Regions from separate parts of the Paenibacillus sp. CF095 genome, predicted to be linked through region 1. Evidence: predicted binding sites of a transcription regulator. Region 1 holds the regulator's gene; the other holds the start of a gene.

Evidence for each region. Region 1 encodes Rex, which represses fermentation and respiration genes when NADH is low (regulators of the CRP and FNR family bind a similar motif). Its sites were predicted from a motif close to TTGTGAAATATTTCACAA; they were not measured.
Region 2: BLS69_RS17780 (arabinan endo-1,5-alpha-L-arabinosidase AbnA) is a predicted target of Rex. The motif match lies at 5,415-5,432, and genes of this name have one in related genera.

Annotation. Positions count from the first base shown of each region.
Region 1 covers NZ_FMZN01000001.1:1,052,858-1,060,886, reverse strand. The annotation lists gene BLS69_RS04775 (hypothetical protein) at 1-314, opposite strand, end outside; gene BLS69_RS04770 (cell wall elongation regulator TseB-like domain-containing protein) at 616-1,146, opposite strand; gene BLS69_RS04765 (amidohydrolase) at 1,186-2,493, opposite strand; gene BLS69_RS04760 (redox-sensing transcriptional repressor Rex) at 2,480-3,133, opposite strand; gene dinG (ATP-dependent DNA helicase DinG) at 3,352-6,213, opposite strand; gene BLS69_RS04750 (tetratricopeptide repeat protein) at 6,355-7,002, opposite strand; gene panD (aspartate 1-decarboxylase) at 7,096-7,479, opposite strand; gene panC (pantoate--beta-alanine ligase) at 7,472-8,029, opposite strand, start outside.
Region 2 covers NZ_FMZN01000001.1:3,999,084-4,007,112, forward strand. The annotation lists gene BLS69_RS17760 (arabinan endo-1,5-alpha-L-arabinosidase) at 1-871, opposite strand, end outside; gene BLS69_RS17765 (carbohydrate ABC transporter permease) at 928-1,770, opposite strand; gene BLS69_RS17770 (carbohydrate ABC transporter permease) at 1,797-2,687, opposite strand; gene BLS69_RS17775 (ABC transporter substrate-binding protein) at 2,845-4,185, opposite strand; gene BLS69_RS17780 (arabinan endo-1,5-alpha-L-arabinosidase AbnA) at 4,318-5,229, opposite strand; gene BLS69_RS17785 (ArsR/SmtB family transcription factor) at 5,627-6,544, shown strand; gene BLS69_RS17790 (helix-turn-helix transcriptional regulator) at 6,819-7,736, shown strand; gene BLS69_RS17795 (DinB family protein) at 7,820-8,029, shown strand, end outside.

The DNA.
Region 1 (8,029 bases):
CACCAACTTTCCAGTGCTTCACTGGAATGATCCACAACATCCAACTTTAGTGAACGTGTTCCAATTAACGTCTGTCCTTCTTTGTGAATATATTGTACCAGTCTGCCCAAATCAACATCAGGTTGCAGATCCAGTTTCAATTGTACGTCATTGCGGTTAATAGTTAATTGAACGTCATTGACTCCATCGTACTGGGTAACCATCTTTTCAATCGGATTCTGCACGGCCACCTGACGATATACAAACCAACCTCCAAACAACACAACGGCTGAAATGACGGCAGTTAAAGCAATAGGCAATACTTTTAGCTTCAAGTGAATTACCCCTCCCAGATTTTGGCCTAACCTACTGGCTTATTGGTATATACGAATATGTGCACATTGACTCCTGCGAGAATTTCGACAGGATTATTTGTTTTTGAATGTAACTTTGAGTACATATCTGAGTATATCACATCGTATATACATTTTCGAAGGCGAAAATATGAATAAATTATTAATTTTAACTATTTAAATCAAAAATGTTTACAGACAACACAAAGAACCGGTTCAGTCGGATTTCCGTCTGCCGGTTCTTTCATTTCTCTAATTCTCTAGTTATGTCACTCTATTTGTTCTAGCTGTTCGGGAGTGTGTAGACCAGGTCCACCTGTTCTCCGTTGCTAAAACGATAAAAGCGATAGTGGTTATGCGTACCGTCTTTATAATACACTTGCCACACATATATTCCATTCACAACTCCGGGCATGATTCGCTTAATCTCGCCGGCAGGAACTTCAGAACTGAAGCGATTGCGGATCTGCGCTTCGGACATGCCATTCTGCAGCAGCTCACTGTGTACAGCGTTTGCACCCTTAGCCGGTTGATTGTTTGCATCGAATTTAACCCAGACCATAACATCCTGGTTATCCTTATTTTTACCGATCAGTGTCCAGTAGATGTTGTCAGAGCCTTCTTTGTCTCCCCAGATGTACTTGCGCAATTCATCATAGGATGTAATGCCCAGTTGCTTCTGTGCTGCTTGTATGGCGAGCGCTTCTTCCTTACGTTGGTCCTGTGTGACATAGACGTAATAACGCTGAAGTCCAAACAGAATCAGAACCAGTGCAAGCAGCGAAATCCATATCCACTTCTTTTTTTTCTTCAAAAGCCGAACTTCCTTTCCCTATGATGCTCTGTCCTGCAATTAACGAGCAAGCAGACCATCAAATGCCAATTGAGACTCACGCAAAATGCGCTCTTCATCCAGCGTCAGACATTCGCCGTGTTTCACCACTTGTTTCCCATCCACCCATACGTGCTCTACATCTTTGGCAGAAGCCGAGTAGATGGTATGCGAGATCAGGTCTGTATGTGGATAGAAATGTGCCTGTTCAATGTCCAAAGCGATAAAATCAGCCTTCATGCCAACCTGGAGTGCTCCGGTATTGTTCAAGAAGATGGATTTGGCACCGTATGACGTTCCGAGGAGTAACGCTTCGCCTGCTGGCACTGCCGTCGGGTCACCAGATACACCTTTGTGGATCAATGCAGCCAGTCTCATTTCCTCGAACATATCCAGGTTGTTGTTGCTTGCCGGTCCGTCTGTTCCGAGTGACACGGTAACTCCTGCTTTCAGTAACGCAGGAACCCGCGCAACACCGGAAGCGAGTTTCAGGTTACTTCCCGGGTTATGGGATACAGCCACATCATGACGGGCCAAAATTTCAATCTCTTCGTCATTCAGATGCACCGCATGTGCAACCAGGGATGGACGGGAGAAAAAGCCCAGTTTCTCCAGATGTGCCACAGGACGCAGTCCATAATCAGCCACGTTCTGCTCCACTTCACGAAGCGTTTCAGACATATGTGTATGGAGAGGAAGGTTCAGGTCGTTCGCAACCTGCACAAGCTTCTCTATGTAGTCAGGAGGGCATGTATATGGTGCATGTGGCGAGATTACGGTTGTAATGCGACCATCTGCCTGTCCATTCCACTCACGTGCAAACGCTGCCGACTCCTCCAGCTTCCGCAGTTGCTCTTCTTCCGAGCACAGCCCGATTACACCACGTGCCAGTGCTGCTCTAACGCCTGATTGCTCCACAACTTTGGCAACTTGATCCATGTGATCGTACATGTCCAGGAAAGCTGTAGTTCCGCCTTTCAACATTTCAAGCACCGATAGGGAAGTTCCCCAATATACATCTTCTGAAGTCATTTTCGCTTCCATCGGCCACATTTTTTCCTGCAACCATACTTGCAACGCAAGATCGTCTCCGTGCCCTCTGAGCAACGACATTGCTGCATGACCATGCGTATTGATCAGACCCGGCAGGAAGAACAGTCCTTTTCCATCCACTTTGGTACAATTTTTGTCTCCATCCGGCAATGTCTCACCAATATGCACAATCTTGTCATCCTCGACAACCATGTATCCTTGAACCACGTTCCATGTTGTGCCGCCTTCATTAACGGCAAATTTGCCGTTGTGAATTACCCATCTATTTGTTGTCATCTTCCTCGTCGTCCTTTCCAGTCTCCAAGTAATAGGCCAAACTAAGCAGATCCGTTGTAAAGTCAGCATGGTGAATGCGGATATGCGGCGGTGTTTTTAGAATTGTTGGTGCAAAATTAAGGATCGCTTCAATTCCTGATTCAATAAGCTGATCCGCAACATTTTGGGCTTCCGTATCCGGAACCGTGATAATACCGATGCGGATGTTTTCCGTTTTAACCGCTTCCGTCAATTCATTCATTGGTTTTACCGTCAAACTGTTGATTTGGCTACCAATTTTCGGTCCATATGCATCAAATACAGCAACAATCTTCATGTTGTCTTTCAGATATGCGTTGTAGTTGGACAAGGCTTGACCGAGATTACCCGCGCCTACCAGAGCTACATTAATTTGCTGATCGATTTTGAGAATGTGACGAATTTTCTCAATCAAATAAGATACATCATACCCGATCCCTTTACGACCAAAATCACCGAAGTAAGCCAGGTCTTTACGAATTTGGGCCGGATTCAGATCCAGCCTCTGTCCAAGCTCTTGAGAAGAAACAGTAGCCACCTCACGCTGATGCAACTCGTTCAAATAACGCAAGTATACAGGCAGACGGCGTACCACCGCTTCCGAAATTTTATCCGATTTCATTCTTGCTCCCCCTTACCAAGGCCACGATAAAATAATAGATGAAAAGATGAGCATCCTGTATAAACTCAAAGATAAACGTGACATTTTATACAGAATGCTCCTTGTAATTTAGGTTATAAGTTCTTACGTGCAACTGCTTTAATCGGATACGGAAATATCTAATAAAGTTTAACGCCAAACGATAGTGTCATGCAATGATATAACGAACAAAACAACCATTATTTTTGTTCATTAGCAGGTTTTTCCAACCACTCGGTAATTCGTGGAACCATCTGCTCCGTGAGCATGTGTTCCATTTTGGGACCAGGTAAAGAATATAAAAAGAATTTACCATAGTACGCTTCAATCACCCGTGTATCATAAACAATGACAATTCCTCTGTCCTTCGCTGTACGCACCAACCGGCCAAATCCCTGCTTGAAACGAATGACCGCTTGCGGCACGGACAGTTTCATGAACGGATTTTTCTTCTGTTCCTGAAGCAGCTCACTCTTGGCTTCCACCAACGGATGATTCGGTGGCTGGAAAGGCAGTCGCACAATAGCGAGACAGGTTAGCGCCTCTCCCGGGATATCTACACCCTCCCAGAAGCTGCTTGTACCCAGAAGTACCGTAGCTTTGGCATCTTGGAACCTGCGAGTCAGCTTGGAGCGGCTTCCACTGTCAACGCCTTGCCCAAGCAACGAGATGTCGTTACCAGACAGTGCTTCCTTCAGCGGATCATAGACCTGTCGCAACATCTTGTATGAAGTAAACAGAACCATCATGCGTCCACGCGTGGCAATTGCCGTCTCTGCGAGTGATCGCACCAGCATATTAACAAAGTGCGCATCACCCACACTGCCCTTCACACTCGGGAAATCACGCGGAATCACCAGAAGTGCCTGATCGCGATAGTTGAAAGGTGATGGCAGCATCGAAGTTAACAACCGATTATTCTCGGAAGCTTCCTGCAAGCCAAGTTGTTCAATCATGAACTGGAATGACTTATCTACCGAAAGCGTAGCCGATGTAAGTACAACACTTTTCTTTTTATCAAAAAATAAATCCTTAAGTTGTGCACTGACATCTACAGGTACAGCATACAGCTGAAGAGATTTACTTCGGAACTGACCACTGGCTTCCATCCAGTACACCGTTTTGGCATCATCCATACGCATGAAGAAACGTAGATTCTCCTTCAATGTGGTCAGATCTTTCAGCAATCCTGTAATGTCCGTGATCAGACTATCCGATTGATAATCATCCTGATCCTCTTTCACCTCAAGCAGCAATTTGTCCCCTTTGCGAACCAAATCGCCCAGAGTCACATAGATCTGGTTCTCCAGATCCTGCAACTCCTGCCATTTTGCAGGTTTCTGAGAAGCTTTCAGACGCAGTGAAAATTGCCCCGTCTCTCCCGGTGAAGCATCACTTCGTTCAGGCAACAAACCGAACAAGGCATCGCTCATACGATCCCACAGTTCCTTGACCTCAACAGCCAGCGGGAACATCTGATCCACCATGGAGCCCCATTGAACCGAATTTTCATGCCCGGATAACTGGGAACGAAGCATAGGCAGCTGACCATTACGACTGTCTTTAAACAGGCGGGTCAGTGTATGAACCAAGGTGAAATATTTCATATGCATTCCAAGATGTTTACCAGCGACATCCTCCAAATGATGTGCCTCATCGATCACAAGACTCTCATAGGCTGGCAGCAGCTGATGCGCGGCTTTCACATCCGTAAATAATTTGGAGTGATTGGTGATTACAATATCAGACAACCCGGCCTCATGTTTGGCACGATGGTAGAAACATTTGCGGAACCATGGACATGATCTTCCCAGACAGGACTCGGATTCGCTCTGTACCGTCTCCCAGAAGTCCCCTCCGCGTCCGCTAAGGTTAAGTTCCTCATCATCTCCGGTTTCGGTCTGCGTGAGCCAGACAATCATCTGAGCAGCTGTGAAATAATCCTCTTTGGGTGTAGCGAATTCACGTTTATTGATTTTGTGTTCAAATTTGCGCAGGCACAGGTAATGTCCACGTCCTTTGAATACAGCAGCCTTAAACGGGAACGGAACCACTTGAGTCAGCATCGGAATGTCCCGCTCTCTCAATTGCTCCTGCAGATTGATCGTATGCGTGCTGACCATAACTTTCTGTTCCTGCTTCACACTTTCGTAAATAGCAGGCAAGAGATAACCCAGAGATTTACCGGTGCCTGTTCCTGCTTCGATCAAGAGATGTTTCTCTTCATCCAGGGCTTGCCTTACACTGCTGAACATCTGAGTCTGCGCTTCACGCTCTTCGTAATGATCCAGCGTATCCTTCAGGTTCTCCCGAACCTGGTCCATAAACTGTTCGAAGCTTACACCATCAAGGGGGTTAGCCTCCCGCTCATCGCGTGGTGCACCAATATCGGTCCAATCACTTACATTAAGAGCAAGCTGACGATAATAGGTATGTCCGTCCAGATCCTGAATCGGCTCTGCTTCCTTCTCACTGCGCATTCCGTCCAAGAACCAGCCCAAGTCACTGTCTTCTGGTGCAAACAGGTCACTGAGGCGCTGAATCGTTATGAGCGGTAATTCCTTTAACTCATCCAGGCACTTGAGCAGCACATAGGCTGTCGCCAGTGCATCACTGTCTGCCTGGTGAGGGCGATCATGTTGAAATCCAAATTCGGAAGACACATAACCGAGTTGATAAGAACCCAGTGATGGGAATGTGATCTTCAGAAAATCAATCGTGTCCAGAATGCGGCCAGTGAACGGCAAATAACCGCAACGGTCAAGAGCATTCTGCAAAAAGTGAAAATCAAAAGCGACGTTGTGTCCAACAAGCACCACATCATTAAGTAGCGGAACCATCTCCATCATCATCTCTTCGAGTGAAGGAGCGTCCGCGACATCTGCATCGGTAATACCCGTCAACCCCGAAATAAACGGGGGAATCGGTACACCAGGGTTCACATAAGAACTATATATTTGAGTTATGCTGTAGTCATGATCTATGATGGCAAGTCCGGCCTGTATAATCTCACCGTCGGACTGCGTGCCGGTTGTTTCGAAATCCAATACGGCAAATTTCATTGCAATGTACGGTCCCTTCCATTCCAGTCTATGTTACAGCATAGCAAAAAAAAGGGGATTTGAAAATTAACTGACAAAAAAGCGGTGTCCCCGCCGCTATGCCAAAGGAGGGAACACCGTTTTTTGTCGCCGAATTCCCGCTTAATGAAGGGTCGTCAGCTGATTAGCATATTGCAATTTTCCCCTGTTCAACCTGCAAGCTTCCATGTTGTACAGTGGTTCGGTCAATGTCGGGTCATACTGAAGGGCCTGTGCAAAGAGTGAACATGCAGCTTCGGGATTCGCAAGCTTGGCTTGAATACAGCCCAGGGCGTTACATACAAGCCCTTTCAAGCGAGGTGAACCCTTAAGGTACATGATCTGCTGCAAATGTGTCCCGGCTTCCGCCATTTGTTCCAAATTCAGATACGCGAGCGCCAGGTAAAAACGAGTCAATGCACTCTCCGGATGATCGGTCACAACCCGGGAGAACTGCATTATCGCCTGCGGATACATCTGTAATTTGAAATAGCCCTGACCTCGACTGAAACATTCCAGATGGAGTTCAGGCAGAGCGGTAACAGCTTCCTGTTCCGGTTCAAGGGAAGCAGGCTTATCCATCTCCCGCTCCCTCACCTGGCTCATTTTTTCTTCAAACATCAGCCATTCATCCAGCATTCCGTCACTCATCCGCTTAAGCAAGTTCCACTTTTGCAGCAATTCCTGTTTGTTCAGGCCTTCAGCGGAAGGATAGCTCTTGATAATTTCATCTAACATGTCGTTCATTTCTGCGAAAACATGCTGGAACATCGATGCATCCCCACCCTTGAAAAAATGGATTAGTGCAGTGACCTGTACTCATTTTTTGCTTCAAGGGCCGATTTCATTCTCCTTACCAGTCGATTACATAATTGTTGCGTGGACTTCCTGTTTCATCGTTTGTACAGGTTTATTCTGTCCATCTACAAATACAACGGTTGGTTTGTGAGTATTTGCCTCTTCTTGCGACATCATGGCGTAAGAAATGATAATGACGTTATCTCCAGGCTGCACCAGACGTGCAGCTGCCCCGTTAAGACATATGACCCCGCTTCCGCGTGGTCCTGGAATCACATAAGTTTCCAGACGTGCACCATTGTTGTTGTTCACAATTTGCACTTTTTCGTTTTCCATCAAGTCGGATGTTTCCATCAAGTCTTCATCTATGGTAATGCTACCCACATAGTTCAAGTTGGCTTCCGTTACCGTAGCCCGGTGAATTTTGGATTTCATCAGTGTTCTAAACATGGGACAGTACCTCCGATTTTTGCAACCTTATATTGTCAATCAATCTTGTTTTTCCGAATTTCACCGCAAGTGCGATGAGCAGATCATCACGTCCTTGAACTTCCTCCTGATCTGCGAGTGGCTCCAGACTTGGAAAAGCCTGAATCTCGGCGTAGTCGATAACGGCAAGCGGTGAGCTTGCAATCTGCTCGCGCAGAATACGACGGATATCTGCGGCGTTTGTAGCTGCACCTGTATCTGCGGCATCCTGAGCTGCACGCAGTGCCTTCGACAGAACTAACGCCTGTGTACGCTGTTCAGCGCTAAGATAGACATTACGTGAACTGAGGGCAAGACCATCCTCTTCGCGAACAATCGGACAAGGTACAATCTCTACAGGCATATTCAAATCATTCACCATCTGTTGAATGACCGCAACCTGCTGAGCGTCTTTCATTCCAAAAAATGCACGCTGCGGCTGTACGATGTTGAAGAGCTTGGAGACTACAGTTGTTACTCCGTCAAAATGTCCTGGACGTGAAGCGCCACATAGGCGCTCCGTCAGTTTTGA
Region 2 (8,029 bases), 2.9 Mb from region 1:
TCTCATATTGCGGCAGATGATCCGTATCCAGCATGTTATTGCCGTTTATGTCCGTGTATGGTCCTGTGATTGAATCAGCCCGCGCAACCCGCACGTTATAATCTTCGAACAAGGAATCATATGAGACGAACAGATAATACTTTTTGAACTCGGGGTTATACACAATGTAAGGACCTTCGACTGCACCTTCTTCGGTAGCACGATCCCGAGCGGCAATGCGTGTACCATAACCCTCGTCCTTAAATTTCCCCGTCTCCGGATCGAGTGGCGCAATATAGATGCCGTCAAAAAATGAACCGTATACCATCCACGAATTGCCCTCGGCATCTACGATGGGATTGGCATCAATGGCATTTAATTTGTCCTGTTCATTCGCAGAGGTTTTCACAACCAGTCCTTCATCTGTCCATGGACCTTCTGGGGATGAGGATGTCTGAAGACCAATAGCCGACTGGGTACTGCCAAAAGAAGAAGCCGAATAATACATCCGATAGGAATCACCAGCCTGAATCACATCCGGTGCCCACAGATTGACCGCACCTGTCCAGTCCAGCGCTTCTTGCGGAATCCCGGGCAGAGCCTGACCTACCCATGTCCAGTGGATCAGATCATCCGATTTGCGTACCATGACGCCGGGTTTCGCTTCTCCTGCTACACGAACGTCTGTGGAATAGACGTAGTATCCCTGATCTGTTTTGATAATGGCTGGATCATGCGCATTGTTCACCGTCCAGCGTGATTCATCGTCCAAAATGGAAGTGTCATACAACTGAGTATCTTGAGGAGCTTCAGGGAAGAGCGGACGGGACACCGTTTCTCCTGCTCCTTCTCCGGAACAACCTGTAGCTCCAACAACTAACAATAACAACATGGAAGCAACCACTCCTTTTCCTGAATTCGACCACCGTCGGAATTTCTTCCGCTGGTTCATCCCTTCACTCCTGAAATAGCAACCGACTCAATAATCTGTTTCTGGAAGATCAGGAAGATGATTAATACAGGTAACAGAGCCACAATCGACGCCGCCATAATAAGTGGGTAATCGGTTTGAATTGCATACGTGGCATTAAAGTTTGCTATAACGAGCTGTAACGTCTGCTTCTCCGGTGAATTCAGATAGATAATCGGTGCCAGATAATCATTCCAGATGCCCATGAACCAGAGAATCAACTGTGCAGCAATCGCCGGTTTGATGAGTGGAAACGTAATACTGGAGTACAGCCGGAAGTAGGAACTTCCATCGATTTTGGCCGCCTCAATAATCGCATCAGGTACACTAAGCAGGTATTGGCGCAGGAAGAAGATCATGATTACGTTACCGAACAGGCCAGGAACAATCAGTGGTAACAGCGTATCCACCCAGCCCAGCTTCGCAAACATGATGAATTGCGGGATCATGACTGTTGGATAAGGAATCATCATGGATGCCAGCAACGCGAGAAACAGTTTATTTTTGTGTGGGAATCTTAATTTGGCAAAAGCAAAGGCTGCGATACTGGACGTAAACGTACCCACCACCGTTACACTCACCGCAACGATGAGGCTGTTTTTGATCCCGCTGAGCAGCGGACCTGCTTCCCAGATTTCTTTATACTTTCCAAATTGGAATACTTCAGGTATCCATACAGGCGGAAGCGCGAACACATCTTGCTTCTCCTTCAATGACGTGGACAACATCCAGATCAGTGGTGCAATCATTGCAATTGCCCCAATCGCAAGTACGATAAAAATGATCGAGTTTGTTAATTTCCTCTTTTGACTGTAAGACATCTCCGGTTCACTCCTTTCCTTGACAATCAATCCCCATCATAGGCTGATTTTTCGTTCATTTTGAATTGCACCAGGGTAATGACAAAAATGAAAATACCAAGAATCATGGCCATCGCTGAGGCATAACCCATCTGCAAGTTACTGAAGGCTTTCTGCCAGATGTAGAAGACGATTGATGCCGAAGAATATTCAGGACCACCCGTAGGTGTCATAATGTTCATCTCGGTGAAGATTTGGGAACCACCAATGATATTTGTAACAATGAGGAAAAAGGTAACTGGCTTCACCATAGGCCAGGTGATATTGCGGAAGATCTGGAACCCATTGGCTCCATCCAGTTCAGCCGCTTCGTAGTATGTACGTGATACACTTTGCAGTGCCGCCAAGTACAATAACATCGTGTATCCGAGACCTTTCCACACCGTCATAATAATCAGAGCGGGTTTGACCGTGTCTTTGTTCGCGAGCCAGTTAGGACCTTTAATCCCAAACAGATCAAGGAACTGGTTCACTAGACCATAATCCCCGTTGTACGCCCAGTTCCACATAATGGACACCGCAGCGAGGGAAGAAATGACTGGAATGTAATAGATCACACGGAATGTCGTTGTGCCGGGAATTTTACGATTCAGACCCATGGCCAGCAACAATGCGAGCAACAATCCAATCGGAATACCAAGCATCAGGAAAAATGTATTAAACATCGCTTTGTAGAAGAGGTCATCCGTGAGCAAATCCTTGAAGTTGGCCAAACCGATAAAGTTCATCTGTCCCAGTCCGTCCCAATCCGTAAAGGAACCATAAAGGGAGTAGAGGAACGGGAACATGACAAAGATCAGCAATCCAAGAATCGGAGGTAAAATAAACAGATATCCGTACAGCATCTCTTTGCGATACAAACTCGATTTCGTAATCACGGCGTTCACCCCTGTTTCTAGTATCAGCATGTGGCATTCTTCGATTGAACCTTGCCGATCAACGAATGCCACATGCCCGTATGGAATCCAATAAGTTCCAATACGAATGATGCCAGCAGCATGATTGCAGGCTGCCGGCATCACCCTTTCCTATCTACTATTTCTGAGATTTCTTTTCTTGTTCAACCGCTTTGTCGAGCAGTTTTTGCATTTTCGGTTGTTGCTGCTTCACATAGTCTGCGGCTGTAATCTTGCCATCCAATACCGGCTGGATGTCTGTGAAGAACAGGTCATACCATTCCGCATTGTACGTGTAGTTACCTGGCAGAGCCCGGCCGTAATCCTCAACGATATCAATGAATTCCTGTTTGTTGGCTGGTTTCGTGGATGTATCTTTGGCCCACTCGTCTGCCATATCAAGCAAGTTCGGAATCTGTACCTTGGCATCCACCAGTTGCTGCATGCCTTCCTTCGAAGCTGTAAGGTAGTTCACCAATGCTGCTGCTTCTTCTGGATGTTTCGTTTTCGCAGATACTCCAATTCCCAGAGATCCGATCCATGTTGCCGATTTGCCAGTCGATCCCGCAGGGAAAGGTAGCAAATCATAATCGAAAGGTAATTTCTCAAATGTACTCATATCCCATGGGCCTACAGGGAAGAAAGCCATTTCACCTTTCATCCAGCGTTGATACGTATCCAATGTTTGCGCTTCCTCAATGGAAGGTGTGATTTTGTATTTGTTTTGCATATCTGCGAAGAATTGCAGTGCTTCCGCGAATTTTGGATCATCAATCGTTACCTTAGTTTTGGTCTCATCCAACCAATCCCCACCGTTGCTCCATACAAAGGATTGCAGTGCCCACTGTACGTTGAATCCGGTACCGTACACATCCGGTTTACCGTCCCCATTGGTATCTTTGGTCGCTTGCTGGTTCACCTTGATGAACTCTTCCCATGTGTATGGTTTATCCTTGTCAGGGAGTGGGATGCCCTCTTTTTCAAACAACGTTTTGTTGTAGCCCAGTGCAAATGGCCCCAGATCCTTCGGCATACCGTAGATATCGCCCTGTCCTGCCATTTTTCCATCATAACGATACAGGTCCACGCCGTATTTCCAGATATTATCGAGATCCACATCCGGATTGTTTTCAATATACGAAGTGAGGTTCATCAGCACATTGCTGTTCACATACGCTTTCACGTCACCCGGATTGATATAAAATACGTCAGGCAAGCTGTTGCCTGTAATTGCCGCTCTCAGCTTGGTCGCATATTGATCCGCAGCCGTTACGATAATTTTGACTTTCACACCCGGATGATCTTCTTCGAATTTCTTGACCACCGCTTGGTATGCTTTCTGCTCGTCTGTACCGCCGCGGAACATAAATGTTAACTCCTTGTCCCCACTTGCACCGCTGCTTCCTCCGCATCCCGCAAGTACCAGCGCACTTACCAGCATAAGAAGCATAAATGTGACCCAACTCTTTTTCTTTACCATCTGAACCCCTCCTGATCTGGACTTGTAACCGTATTCAATTGGATGAAATAAGATTTCTGTTGTTAAATTTATCAAATCCAGATCACTTTAGTCAACACTTTTATAAAACATTTTATATTTATTTAAAACAAATCAGTATTTCGGCCAGCCATTCGAGTCCCAAAGCAAGTCATTAATCAGCAATTTCGGATTGCCATTATCCTCTGCATCATAGGCATGTCTTGCGATGACATTACCGTTGTACACGTCCTGACCACCTGGACCTTTCCATTTCACATTGCCTGTATCCAATATCGTTCCGCCACCATTCAGCATATTAACTCCGTTTTTGTCCACATAAGGGCCTGTTATACTGGTCGAACGTCCATAGACCATTTTGTAGGTACTGTTCACCCCTTGGCAGCAAGAATCGATGGAAGCAAACAGGTAATAGTAACCGCCACGATATACAATACTTGGTCCTTCAATAGCCCCTCCGTTATTCGGGCGCGCAGCAATGGAAGTTATACTTCCCGTCGGTTTCATCGTATTTTTGTCCAGCTTGACAATCTTCAGACCGCTCCAGAAAGAACCGAAGGCCAGCCATGGATTGCCTGAAGCATCAATGACCAGATTCGGATCAATGGCATTATAATTATTGGCGGTCGTGGTTTGAAGCACCAATCCTTCGTCCTTCCATTGCCCTGCACCAATACTGTTCGCAGACGCAAGACCAATTGCAGACCGATTGGAGCCAAAGGTAGAGATCGAATAATAGAGCCATACTTTTCCGTTATACTGCTCTACATCCGGTGCCCATACATCCAATCCGCTTTGTCCCGGAACGGCAGAAGCCCACCAGGATGGCTTACTTAAGAAGATTTGTGGAACACGATACCAGGACGATCCATTATCGGATTTCAATACTTGAATGCCCGGGCCGGTTGAAAAAGTGTACCAGGAACTGCCCTCTTTGATAATCGACGGATCATGAACAGCGGTATCTCCGGTCAGATTCCAGAACGCCGCCAAAGCTTTTGACTGACCTGCCAGCAGTAATACCATCACAAGTAATGCCGGTAACGCCAACCGTTTCCACTTAAACCTCTTCACATTGCTTAACTTTTCCAAACCAAACTCCACCTTTCCTGATCAAATGGTTAATTAGGTTCATGAAGTAATGAATCAATTTAGGTATAATAGGATTATAAAAGCGGTTACATTACATTTCAATGGTATATTTCAAATATATGTGAACTGATTAACACTTATTTTAACCGGAATAGTGAACAAAATATAGATTATATTTTCGTATTTGCGCTATACACAAGGGTTTTGGCTTCTATTTCTCCACCCTTCCCTTCCATGAGGGAATGATTTATAATTATCTGAAATAAAACATATAAATGTGCAAATGTCTGTGTCGAAGACTTTGTTCAGAACGGGGAAAGGAAATCCACCTATGATTTATATTAAAGATCTGATGTCGGGTGTGAATATCTTCAAAGCGCTCAGTTCGGAAATCCGGATTCAGATCATCGAGCTGCTGGCCAAGAACCAAAGCCTTAATCTCAATGATCTCGCAACCAAGCTAGGACTGAGCAATGGTGCCATCACAATGCATATCAAGAAGCTTGAAGAGAGCGGATTGATCGAGATCAACACCGCCGTTGGCAAACATGGAATTCAGAAGATATGTTATCTCAATGAGGAAAAATTGATGGTTGATCTGCGTTCACAGGAGATTAACAATCGTTATGAGGTGGAAATTCAGGTCGGTCATTACAGCGATTATCAGGCTGCACCTACATGTGGTCTCGCTACCCGGGACAGCATTGTTGGAGAGTTCGACGATCCGCGTTACTTTGCTGATCCACTGCGAATTGATGCGGAGATGATCTGGCTGGCTGAAGGTTATCTGGAATATCGGATTCCCAACTATCTCAAGCCTAATCAGTCGTTTAGCGAAATTCAGTTGTCGATGGAACTGGGATCGGAGGCCCCTGGCTTTTGTGACAATTACCCTTCGGATATTTATTTCTACATTAACGGTATTGAGATTGGCTGCTGGACTAGTCCGGGGGATTTTGGCAATACACGCGGTACCTTCAACCCGGAATGGTGGCCTCCGCACTTGAATCAGTACGGCATGCTGAAGCTGATCCGGATTACACAGGAAGGCAGCTATATCGACGGATGCCGCATCTCGGACGTGACGTTGGACCAGATTGGGCTGGATTACAAAAGCGATATTCACTTCCGCATTGCGGTTACGGACGAACCTTTGAACAAACGGGGCTTAACGATCTTTGGTAAAAACTTCGGTAACTATGGACAGAATCTGCTCGCTCGGGTTCTCTATAACGTGCAAGAAGAGTAGAGCCGGCTCTGACTATTCACTCGATATTAAGCCTCGACCGATTTGCTAACGTAACTGTTCAACACAACAACAGCAACAACAATTTGTCTTCAAAAGGGTGCTATCCAGCACTCTTTTTTTCATCTCGCCTAAGAACTTATTCAACCAAGTTGAAACAAACATACTGGATGATATGACTTCCTATAGACCCTTTGTGATCCTCCATGTTGTTCACCATGTCGTGATATAATAATGGCCTGTAATGACAAAATGGAATAACGGGCGGGGATACCTTTTGAAATTGGAGCGATTAATCTCAATCATATACAAATTGCTGAACCACGAAGTATTGTCTGCTTCCACCTTGGCGGAAGAGTTTCAGGTGTCCCCAAGAACGATCTATCGGGATATTGATGTAATCTGTGCCGCCGGCTTCCCGGTCGTCTCCCATCAGGGACTCAAAGGCGGCTACGGCATGATGGACGGATACAAGATGGATAAAAGCTTGCTTGGTTCTTATGATGTGGATTCCCTGATCACGGTCCTGAGCAGTCTATCCACAGTATTCGAAGATGCACGTGCACAAGGCACGATTGAACGTCTGCAAACGATTGGACCGGAGCATCAAACCTCAAGCCTATCGGTGGATCTGGAGACACGCCGAACAGAACCTGATGCCCTTCCTCATCTGCGTAAAGGTATTACGGATCATCAGGTTGTCCGTTTTGACTACATCAATACAAAAAATGAACATACACCCCGCCATCTGGAACCGGTAAGACTTCATTTTAAATATCGTAATTGGTATGTTTATGGATTTTGCCAGACACGGCAGGATTATCGCGAGTTCCGACTGTCCCGGATGATGAACGTGCAACTGACATCGGAACACTTCCAACCCCACCTTGAGCTTCCCCAAGAGACAGTTGTGTCAGATCCGTCATGGCAAGATCAGGTTAGTGATGTGGTATTTCGGGTGAACCCGGAAGCGCTCGCGGAAGCCATGGATCATTTTCAACAGGCAGATAAGCAATTTCACGAGGATGGAAGTATGACGATGCGGATCCAGGTTCATCAACCGTTACAAGCCAGATGGCTCTGGTCGTTTCTGCTTAGTTTGGGAAGTGGTGCTGAGGTGCTTGAACCGATTGAATTACGAGGCATCCTGAAAGAACAACTTCAAAACGCACTTAAGCTCTATGAAGAAGTATGACACGCTGTTGTCATACTTCTTTTTTTATAATCATCTCAGTAAGTTAACCCAATCTATCGCGAAATTAAAGGAGACGATTATCAATGAATCATCCGGAGCAAATGTATAATTACCACGCATGGGCCACTCAAACCATCCTGGGCAGAATCAAGGAACTGCCCTCTTCCGTACTGAGTCAGGAAGTGAACAGTTCGTTTCCAACCATTGCTCACGCACTCAGCCATATCTACGCCGTAGATAAAATGTGGTACGAGGTATTGAATGGCACCGGTATGCCCGAGGCACTGCAAGCA